Regions from separate parts of the Exiguobacterium sp. SH1S21 genome, predicted to be linked through region 2. Evidence: predicted binding sites of a transcription regulator. Region 2 holds the regulator's gene; the other holds the start of a gene.

Region 1 (5,779 bases), on a different contig from region 2:
CTTCCTCGGGGCGCTCGAGTCGCTATTGTCAGGTGCGGTCGCGGACGGCATGGCCGGCACGAAGATGAACCCGGACAAGGAACTGTTCGGGCAAGGGCTCGCCAACGTCGTCGTCCCGTTCTTCGGCGGCATCCCGGCGACGGGTGCGATCGCCCGGACGGCGACGAACATCCAAGCAGGGGCCGTCAGCCGCCGCTCCGGTGTCATCCACGGGTTGACGGTGCTCCTCGCCGTGCTCGTCTTGGCACCACTCGCGAGCTATGTCCCGCTCGCCGCACTCGCGCCGATCTTGATGCGCGTCGCTTGGAACATGTCGGAGCGGCACCACGTCTTCGAGATGCTCAAACATCGCTCCGCCGAGTCACTCGTCTTGCTCGTCACGCTCGGCCTGACCGTCTTCGTCGACCTCGTCGTTGCCGTCGAGGTCGGGGTCATCTGTGCGCTCGCCTTGTTCGCGAAACGGATGGCCGATACGATCGACGTCCGCGAACAGACGGAACGTTACGTGACGCGCGACGGCCAAGTCGTCTTCAGCGTCGAAGGGCCGCTCTTCTTCGGGGCGATCGAGATGTTCGAGCACGTCCTGCAACAGATCCATAACGAGCCCGACGTGTTCATCTTCAACTTCCACCGCTGCCCGGTCATCGATGTGACGGCGGTCGAAGAAGTTCGCCGCGTCGTCCGGGAACTAAAAGCGGCCGACCGTCGTGTCGTTTTCGCCCATCTGTCAGAACCCGTGCGACAGACGCTCGACCACTACGGCGTCCTCGACGGGATTGCGACGTTCGAGACGACGCAAGACGCGATTGACGCGTCTTAACGGACCGACAAGATGTGACTGAACGGGATGCGGCGCACGTCCGTATCGAACAGCTCGACTTCGCGTTCGGCGTAATAAATGGCATGGACGTAACCACGTACGGAGCGGGCAATGCCATCCTCAAACAACGTCAGCTCGACTTGATCACCTTCCCGGATGGCGCGTTCGAGCTCGGTCTGCCACATGTAGAGCAATTGCTCATCGATATCGGGTAATTCAATCTTTTGGACGTGGGCGTAATATTTCTTCAGGAGTGCCACGTGCTCGGGCATGAGGAACGGGATCCATTTCAATTCACCGCGGTCTTTGTAGCGGGTTTGGCTCATGACGGTTCACCTCCTTGTTTATGTCCGCCGATCAGGCGTTGCCGCGTACGGAGCGGGCTGTCTTTCAGTAGACTCGAGGCCGGACGGATCGTGCCGCGGCCGAACCGGACGTTCAATTGATCGACGAGGTCGAGGAAGTCGAACCGGCGCGCCCGGGCCCACTCGTCCTCGAACAACGACAGCTGGACGTGATCGCTCCGCGGCTCGAGCTTGCCGAGTGCGACCGAGACGTAACGGACCGCCTCCGTCTCGTCCCACGCCTCGAGAAACAGCTGGAACAACATTGGTAAAAACTCACGCTCGTCCGCCGTGAAGCGGGCGAGCTTTTTTTGTTTGCTGAAGCCGCGCCGCTCGCTCGTCCGAGTGTAGCGGACACCGAGATGGATGCTGCCGCCGACGAGTCCCGACTGCCGCGTCCGCATCCCGACCTCGACGGCGATTGCCTGCAAGACGAGTCGGATCGAACTTTCCGTCGTATAGTCTTTCATGAGCGTGATGCCGTGGCCAATCGTCCGGGGCCGTTGGCGTTTCGCCCCGAACAGCGAACTCGCCGGCAAGATCGTCGGCGACTCGTCGATGCCCCAGGCGTGATGCCACAGCTCGGCGCCGATGACACCGAACTTATCGTGCAACACGTCGAGCGGATAACGGGCCAGGTCGCCGATCGTGTCGATGCCGAGCCGATGGAGATGGACCGCCATCTTCGCCCCGACGCCCCACATCTTCTCGATCGGCGCCGGATGGATCAATCGTTCGACGTCGTGGAGGGCACAACTGGCGACACCGGTCTTTTTGCCATGCAAGTCGAGGACGAGTTTGGCGAGGACGTTGTTCGGTCCGATCCCAATCGTGACCGGGACGCCGGTGTAGCGGAAGACAGTCGAGCGAATGAGGCGGGCGACGTGGTCATCGTTCCCGAACAAGCGCTCCGTCCCCGTCAAGTCGACGAGCGTTTCATCGACCGAGTAGACGCGGATCGCCTCAGGCGGTGCGAACTGGTGCAGGATGTGGACGATTTGCACCGATACGTTCAAGTAATGGCTCATCCGGGCCTCGGCGTAGAGGACATGCCGTCGTTCATGCCACGGCAGACGGTCGATGTGAAAGCGCCGGGAGCCAGTCTTGATGCCGAGTCGTTTCAGCGGCGGGGTCGCGGCGAGGACGAGGGCGCCGCTGTCCTGTAAGTTCGACAAGACGACGAGCTTCGTCTTGTACGGGTTCAAGTGACGGGCTGCACACTCGCAGCTGGCATAAAATGAGACGCTATCGACACAGAAGATTCGCCGGCGCATGATTCTATCCCCTTTTAACGAACAAACGTTCTGTTTTTCTTATCGTATCACGGTCTCAAACCGTCTCAAATAGCAAAATGAAAATAAACTTGTGAATGTATTTTGAAATTTACCCAAATTTTATAGGAATTTCACAATTTAAAAACCATCTTTTAGGAAGATTTCGTAAAAAAGTCTCCGAAACGAGTAGATTTTCGCTATAATAGACGGGTATGGATTTGACAATGACTGTGAACTAAATGGAGGCTACAACGTGATTCAGTTTGTAAAGCAATTGACGAACGACCAGAGCCGACGCTTGAAAGGCTATCAACGCCGCGTCGACCGGATCAATCAATTAGAGACAACGATGCAGGCGCTCTCTGACGATGAGATGCGCACATATACCGAAACATTGAAAGCAAAAATCGCCGACGGCGCCAAAGTCGATGACATCGCCGAGGAAGCGTTCGCCCTCGTCCGTGAGGCGGCGGTGCGTGTCTTGGGCATGCGTCACTATGACGTCCAGCTCATCGGCGGGTTCGCCCTCCTCGAAGGGAACATTTCCGAGATGCCGACCGGGGAAGGGAAAACGCTCGTCGCCGCGCTCCCGAGTTACGTCATAGCACTCGAAGGCAAAGGCGTCCACGTCATCACCGTCAACGAATATCTCGCGACGCGTGACGCGAACCAAATCGGGCAGATCCACGATTTCCTTGGTCTCTCGGTCGGGTTGAACGTTCCTGAGATGGAACAGAGCGACAAGCACGCTGCGTACCAGGCCGACATTACATACGGCGTCGGGACCGAGTTCGGGTTCGACTACTTGCGCGATCACTTGGTCGGGTCACCGGAAGAGCGCGTCCAGCGCCCGTTCCACTTCGCCATCATCGACGAAGTCGACAGCATCTTGATCGACGAGGCGAAGACGCCGCTCATCATCGCGCAAAAAGACCGCTCGCACATCCGCTTGAAGGAGTTGGCGCAACGTGTCGTCACCGAGCTCGACGAGGCGGACTACGAAGTCGACCTCGAATCGAAATCGACGGCGCTCACTGACTCCGGAATCTTGAAAATCGAAGACATGTTCGCGGTCGACAACTTGTTCAGCGCCGAGCATCAAGTGCTCTATCACTACCTCGTCCAAGCGCTCCGGGCGAACGTCTTGTTCGAACTCGACGTCGACTATATCGTCAAAGAAGACAAGATCGAGCTCATCGACTTGTTCACGGGACGGATCATGGAAGGGCGCAGTCTGTCGGAAGGGCTCCATCAGGCGCTCGAGGCGAAAGAAGGCGTCACGATCACCGAGGAGAACAAGACGACGGCCGAGATTACGATTCAGCATTATTTCCGGATGTATCCGCTCATCGGCGGTATGACCGGGACGGCCCAGACGTCTCGCCAAGAGTTTTTGAAGACGTACAACATGGACGTCGTCCAAGTGCCGACGAACCGGCCGCGGTTGCGCGAAGACCACCCGGACCGCATCTTTATGACGGTCGACCAAAAATATGCGGCCGTGACCGACAAAGTCGTCGAACTGCATGAGACGGGACGCCCGGTGTTGATCGGCACGACGTCGATCGCCCAGTCCGAGGCCATCAGTAAACACTTGTCGAACAAGCGGATCGAGCACGAGGTGTTGAACGCGAAGACGGTCACGCAAGAAGCGGGCATCATCGCCGACGCCGGACGCTTCGGCAAAGTGACGATCGCGACGAACATGGCCGGTCGCGGGACCGATATCATGCTTGACGCGAAATCGAAAGAAGCGGGGGGCTTGTTCGTCATCGGGACGGAACGCCATGAGTCGCAACGTGTCGACAACCAGCTCCGTGGCCGTTCAGGACGTCAAGGCGATCCCGGCGCGACGCAGTTCTTCGTCTCGCTCGAAGATGAGATCGTCAAACGGTACGCAATCCAAAAACTTGAGCGCATCGAGAAGAAACTGAAGCCGAACGAGCATGGCGAAGTGTTATCGAAAGACGCGGCTGACGTCATCGAGTACGCGCAGACGACGATCGAAGGACTCGGCGTCTCGATTCGGGACTACTTGTTTAAGCTCGACGACGTCTTGAACGAACAACGGAAAATCATCTACACGATCCGCGATCAGGCGGTCAACGCCGACGCTGCGGCGATCACGAACAACGTGCTCGGTATGATGCGTCTCGCTTTAGCGAACAGTATCGACATGCACGTCTCGGACGAACTCGTCCCAGAAGAATGGCCGCTCGACGAGTTAAAGACAGACCTTGTCTACTTGACGACGCGCGAGCCGGTCTGGTCAGATGAGATCGCCGATTCGTTGGAATTGAAGGCAGAGCTTGCGCCGTGGATTGACGATCTTGTCGAGACGGCCGAGGCTCGTCTTCAAGCCGAGGAAGTCGTCACGTTCGTCAAAGAATCACTGTTACGGGCGTTGGACGGGAAATGGACGGACCACCTCACGACGATGAGCGGATTAAAAGAAGGCATCGGACTCCGCAGTTATGGGCAGGAAGACCCGAGTCGTCAGTTCGGTAAAGAAGGATTTGAGATCTTCGAACAGACGTATGTCAATATTGCCCGTGAAGTGACGACGGAAGTATGTCAGCTCGACCGCTATTTCGTCACGCAATCGGAGGAGGAGTAATATGTTAGGATTTCGTAAACGTAAACAGATCGATACAGGGAAGACTGAGACAGGGCGTCAACTGACGCTCGTGATCGACAGCGACATGGGGATTCCGAAAGAAGACGAGTACATGTTCCGCTATCATGCGAAGCGGCTGCCCGCGCTCCTCGACAACCAACTGTCGATCGAGCTGTTGCACGCAGAAAACTTAATGGACGGCCTGTCACTCGTCGCCTTGTTCCGGAACACGCTCCCGAGCTCGTTCGAAGTCAATGAATTGCCGGTTCTCCTCTTGAACAAAGACAATGTCCCGCTCGGACGGAAAGTATTGAGCCGTGTCGACCTTCCGAGCTTCGAGCCGTGGACGAGCAAACCGGTCTATTTGGACTTTTTTGCAGATGAACTGTTCGGCGAGTTTGAAGCGGAAGAACTGACGTCGATGCGACTCGTCTTCCAAATGAATCCGATCGATCCGTTACAGATGCTTCTAGATGAGGAAGTCGAACAATTTTCGAACACGGCGTGGCAACAGCTTCGTCGCACGAACGTGTCGACACCGCCCGTCGGCGAGAATGAGTTCAATTTAATGCTCGTCTCGGTCGAAACAAGTGAGACGAACGTCACGGCGACGTTGCTTCTCCGTAACGGCTATGAGCATGAACTGAACGTTGAACAGTTACCGCTCGAACTAGTGAGCAGGGACGAAGCGATCGCGAACACGACGATTCGCTTGAGCGAGCCG
Region 2 (5,779 bases):
CGGCATTGCCCGGAAGCTCATCAAGTGCTCGACCGGCTCGTGCGTCGGACCGTCTTCACCGACTGCGATCGAGTCATGCGTCAAGACGAATGTCGACGGGATTCCCATGAGTGCAGCGAGACGTACCGCTGGACGGAGGTAATCCGAGAAGACGAAGAACGTCGCGCCGTAAGGAAGTACGCCACCGTGAAGTGCCATACCGTTGACAGCTGCCGCCATTGCGAATTCACGGACACCGAACCAGATGTTACGGCCAGCCGGATCTTCGTCGAAGTCAGCAGCGCCTTTGATCATCGTATTGTTCGAGCCGGCGAGGTCAGCCGATCCACCGAACAACGTCGGGACCGTCTTCGCGATCGCGTTCAAGACTTCTCCACTCGTTTGGCGTGTCGCTTTTTTCGATCCGACTTCAAACGTCGGCAACTCGCTATCCCAACCTTCAGGAAGTTCGTTGTTCATCGCACGTTCGAACTGAGCACCGAGCTCAGGATGAGCCGATTTGTAGGCTGCGACGAGCTCGTTCCAATCCGACTCAGCTTTAGCTCCAGGCTCAACGACTTTATCGTTGAACAAGTCGTACACTTCGTTCGGGACGTAGAAGTTCTCGCCTTCCCATTTATAGAACTGTTTCGTGAGCTCGATTTCTGCTTCTCCAAGTGGAGCGCCGTGTGATGCCGATTTACCTGATTTATTCGGTGAACCGAAACCGATGACGGTCTTCACTTCAATCATCGTCGGTTTCGACGTCTCAGCTTTCGCCTCGTCGATCGCTTTGGCGATTGTATCGATGTCCGTTCCATCCTCGACGCGAATGACTTGCCATCCGTAAGCGTTGAATCGATCTTCTACGCTTTCCGAGAACGACTTATGAAGGTCGCCATCAAGTGAGATGTCGTTTGAATCATACAAGACGACGAGTTTCCCGAGTTTCAAGTGACCGGCGAGTGAGGCAGCCTCGGCCGACACACCTTCCATCAAGTCACCGTCTCCACAGATCCCGAACGTATAGTGATCGACCACGTTGAATTCATCGCGGTTGTATGTTGCTTCCAAATGTTTTTCAGCCATCGCCATACCTACAGCCATCGCAATCCCTTGGCCGAGTGGTCCCGTCGTCGCGTCTACACCAGCCGTGTGACGATACTCAGGGTGTCCTGGCGTCTTCGAGTCTTTTTGACGGAACGACTTGAGGTCGTCGATTGAAAGGTCATAACCAGACAAGTGAAGCAGCGAGTACAATAGCATCGAACCGTGTCCCGCTGAAAGGACGAACCGATCGCGGTTGAACCAGTTCGGGTTTTTCGGGTTGTGACGCATTTTGTCTGTCCAAAGCGTGAACGCCATCGGGGCCGCACCCATCGGCATACCTGGGTGACCTGAGTTCGCTTGTTGGACAGCATCAATCGAGAGCGTCCGAATCGAGTTAATCGCTAATAATTCTTTAGTAGTTGTTTCCACTAATTTCATCCTCTCTGTTGTAAAGAAAGTTTCTACCCGTCATATTTTAGCACACTCAATCGTGTGTCACAACTAATTAAATAGTATGTCACATTGATTGGAATCGTTTACTTCCATACGTCTGTTTTCGAGGGAATGGTCGAACCTTATCGAGCTTCGTGTATAACAAACATGCACATCCTATACGAAATAGGATGTGCATTCGAGTTCATTCAGAACGGTGTCGGTTCTGTTCGTCTTTTAGTTTTTCTGGTGTCACGTCGTTGCCTTCCGGATCGACGACTTTCATGCCCATCATCTGGGATTTGAACGATTGACGGAACGCTTTTAAATATTGTTGACGCAACGCTTGTTGCTCGTCCATCTCTTGTTGTGACAAGCCGTCTGTTTTTGCCTTGTTGGCGAGGAAGTTAATCCGCTCCAATTGTTCGGGTGCTAACATGAGATTCGCCCCCTCTCTACTGAATTTGTAGTTCTACTGTACAAAATCAGGGCGCAGGAATCAAGTTTCTGGCACTGCCACATGTTCCAAATAGCGACGGTTCACAGTCGCTTTCGAGACTTCGTAGCCGAATCCACGGAGCGTGGCCGCGATTTCGGCGAAGGTGAGCCCCCGCTCCCGAAGTTGGACGATCTCCTCGATCGGCACTTCGATCCGGCTCCTCCCACCTTGGTCATGGTGCTGAATGTTGCGTTGCGGGTTGAAGCCGTTCGCGACCGCCCGGCGCATGCCGCGCGATATCTTGGCGTTATGAATCTTCCGTTGATACTCCTCGACGACGCTGACAATCTCAAGCACCATCTTCTCGGCGTCCGAGACGACGTATTCGTCGGACGACTGCATCGTCAACAGCCGGACGTTATGCTTCATGAGCGTATGCAAGATGGCGATTTTTGCATTCCCCCGGCCGAGGCGACTGTCATCGCTCACGAGCACGGCATCGAGCTTTGACGCCGACACATGCTCTAACAGATCAAGCAGACCCGTCCGATTGACCTCGAAGCCGCTCTCTTGTTCGGTGATCACATCGATCACTTCCGCATCGAGACGTTTGGCCATCTGTAACAATTCCGCTTCTTGCCTCGTGAGCGAGGTTTCCTGAGTTGACTTGTTCGTCGATACGCGACAATAAATGACGACTCGCATCTCGTCACTCCCTTTCTTTCCAGTCATCCTTTTACGATACACAGGATGAGCGGGTGTTCGCAATCCAAATCGATCATTCAGCGGCGAACCACGTCGTTTTCCGTTCTTCTTTTTCCGCACGTTCCGCTAACAGCTGGGCTTCGAGCGTTTCCGCTTCGTTGAACGCAACTTCTTGTTCGATACTTCTTTCGACCGTCATCACTGTCGGCTCGACAACTTCGCCTTGGCGAAACTCGCCGACTAAGTAAAAGGCGAACATACCGAGCACTACCATTCCGACCAATATGAATCCGTTGACTGTATCTTTCATTTGAACCGCCTCCAAATACGAGAATATGCGTTCTTAGGAACGTCTGTTCGTTTATCTGTTCTCATCATAAAACAAGAACTTCTGTTCGGTCAAGAAAAAACGAACGAATGTTTGTACGCTCATATGTTCTTGTGTTAAAATAAATCCATAAAGAATAGGATGCGTTCGCAGGTTATTCGACATAAACGAGGTGAAATCCATTGAAAAAAATGTCAGCAAGACAGCAACAGATTCTTGATTTTATAAAAGCTGAAGTTCGGACGAAAGGTTATCCGCCGTCAGTCCGAGAAATTGGTGAAGCCGTCGGTCTCGCATCGAGCTCGACTGTGCACGGTCACTTGGACCGTCTTGAAAAACGTGGATTGATTCGGCGCGATAAGACAAAACCGCGTGCGCTCGAAGTGTTGAGCGAGGACGCCCCGTCAATCGAGGAGCGTGAGACGGTCATGTACGTCCCGGTCATCGGGAAAGTTACGGCCGGAACACCGATCACGGCGATCGAGAACGTGGAAGAACACTTCCCGCTCCCGGCCCATATCGTCGGTTCGGATAACGTGTATATGCTCTCCGTCTCTGGCGATTCGATGATCAACGCCGGAATCCTCGACGGAGACCGCGTACTCGTGAGACAACAGAACACGGCAGACAATGGAGAGATTGTCGTCGCGATGACGGACGAGGGTGAGGCGACCGTCAAACGGATCTACAAAGAAGCGTCGAAAGTCCGACTCCAGCCGGAGAACGATGAACTTGAGGCGATGTATTTCGATAACGTATCCATTTTAGGGAAGGTCATCGGTGTATACCGGACGATCCATTAATGGCTAGCGGCAAGACACATACGCGTACGAACCTCGTGGCAATCGGTGCTTTAGCGATTGCCACGCCTTTTATTGATGTCGATATCCCGACTACCCTTTTCCTCGGTGCGCTTATCGGGACGTTCTGGCTCTCCCCGGACCTCGATTTGAAATCGGATGCATACTATCGGTGGGGACCGCTGCGTGGCTTTTGGCTCCCTTACGTGAAGCTGATGCCGCACCGGTCTCCGCTGTCGCACTTGCCGGTGTTGAGCGATCTCATTCGTGTCATCTACCTCGGCTTCCCGCTCGCACTCGTCCTTACGTTCACCCCGTATGAAGCGGCTGTGAAGACGTGGCTCGACTTGAACGGCATCCCGTTCTTCCTCGGTCTCGTGTTCGCGACGACGCTCCATACGGCGCTCGACTATGCGTCCACATTTTTCAAACGTGCGTTCTAATCTCAAAACAAGCGACCACTCAATTGCGAGTGGTCGCTTGTTTTGACTAAAAAACGCCCGATCCAAGAAACTGGATCGAGCGTTTTTTGAATCCATTCGACTTAGTAGAGAGTCATGTACTGATCGCGTTCCCACTCTGTTACTTGCGTGCGGAACATATCCCACTCGATCTCTTTCAACTCGAGGAAGTGTTCGCCGATGTGGTCACCGAGCGAATCCATGACGATTTTGTCGGCGCGGAGTACTTCGAGCGCGTCGAAGAGTGTCGCCGGAAGATCGTCAATGCCGTTCGCAACACGCTCTGGCTTGTCCATCACGTAGATGTTGCTGTCGATCGGTTTCGGCGCTTTCAAGTCTTTCTCGATGCCGTCAAGACCAGAAGCCAAGAGGGCCGAGAGCGCGAGGTACGGGTTCGCCGCCGGGTCAACCGAACGTACTTCGATACGTGTCGAGAGGCCGCGGGCAGCCGGTACACGGACGAGCGGTGAACGGTTACGGGCGCTCCATGCGACGTAGCATGGTGCTTCGTATCCAGGCACGAGACGCTTGTACGAGTTGACCGTCGGGTTACAGATCGCCGTGAACGCACGTGCATGCTCGAGGATACCAGCTGTGAAGGCGCGTGCCGTATCCGAGAGCTCCATGTCACCGTTCGGGTCGTAGAACACGTTCGTGTCGCCTTTAAAGAGTGACATGTTCGCATGCATCCCTGAACCGTTGACACCGAAGAGTGGTTTCGGCATGAACGTCGCGTGAAGGCCATACTTCGCCGCGATCGTCTTGACGACGAGTTTGAACGTTTGGATGTTGTCGGCAGTCGTTACCGCATCCGCGTATTTGAAGTCGATTTCATGCTGTCCTGGTGCGACTTCGTGGTGTGACGCTTCGATCTCGAAGCCCATGTTTTCGAGCTCGATAACGATTTCTTTACGGCAGTTCTCGCCTGAATCGACAGGTGCCAAGTCGAAGTAACCGCCTTGGTCGTTCAATTCGAGTGTCGGCTGTCCGTTCAAGTCTTTCTTGAAAAGGAAGAACTCTGGCTCTGGTCCGACGTTGAACGCTGTGAAGCCGAGCTTTTGCATATGCTCGAGGTTGCGTTTCAAAATACCGCGCGGGTCACCGCTGAACGGTGTGCCGTCCGGATTATAAATATCACAAATTAAGCGAGCGACTTTACCGCTGCCGTCTGTCCACGGGAAGACAACCCACGTGTTAAGGTCTGGATAGAGGTACATGTCTGATTCCTCGATGCGTACGAACCCTTCGATTGAAGAGCCATCGAACATCATCTTGTTATCAAGTGCTTTGTCCAATTGGCTGATTGGCACCTCGACGTTTTTAATCGTACCGAGGATATCCGTGAATTGAAGACGAATAAAGCGTACGTCCTCTTCTTGTGCGATCCGTTTGATGTCTTCTTTTGTGAACGTTTTTCTGGCCATGATAAAAGTCCCCTCTCACATTGTGTAATGGTTTGTGTACTGGCGTCATCGATAAAAACGTGACAACTCTCCTTGGATGAGCGACGTTTTATTGAAACGACCAGCTTCTTGAAGCTGTGTTTTCAATAATTGATGTAACTCTTTCTCGGAAATCTTTGGCG

The links. The regulator LexA, encoded in region 2, represses DNA repair genes until DNA is damaged. The targets are predictions, from matches to a motif close to CGAACATATGTTCG.
Region 1: a site for LexA is predicted at 2,457-2,470, ahead of EVJ24_RS11540 (Y-family DNA polymerase). Genes of this name have one in related genera too.

Annotation. Positions count from the first base shown of each region.
Region 1 is NZ_SJUY01000008.1:74,342-80,120, forward strand. Features, by position in the region: gene EVJ24_RS11530 (SulP family inorganic anion transporter) at 1-820, shown strand, start outside; gene EVJ24_RS11535 (YolD-like family protein) at 817-1,146, opposite strand; gene EVJ24_RS11540 (Y-family DNA polymerase) at 1,143-2,438, opposite strand; gene secA2 (accessory Sec system translocase SecA2) at 2,692-5,055, shown strand; gene EVJ24_RS11550 (SLAP domain-containing protein) at 5,057-5,779, shown strand, end outside.
Region 2 is NZ_SJUY01000002.1:54,933-60,711, forward strand. Features, by position in the region: gene tkt (transketolase) at 1-1,467, opposite strand, end outside; gene EVJ24_RS03720 (DUF896 domain-containing protein) at 1,667-1,900, opposite strand; gene EVJ24_RS03725 (YneB family resolvase-like protein) at 1,961-2,605, opposite strand; gene EVJ24_RS03730 (hypothetical protein) at 2,679-2,915, opposite strand; gene lexA (transcriptional repressor LexA) at 3,116-3,736, shown strand; gene EVJ24_RS03740 (metal-binding protein) at 3,736-4,176, shown strand; gene glnA (type I glutamate--ammonia ligase) at 4,278-5,618, opposite strand; gene EVJ24_RS03750 (MerR family transcriptional regulator) at 5,664-5,779, opposite strand, start outside.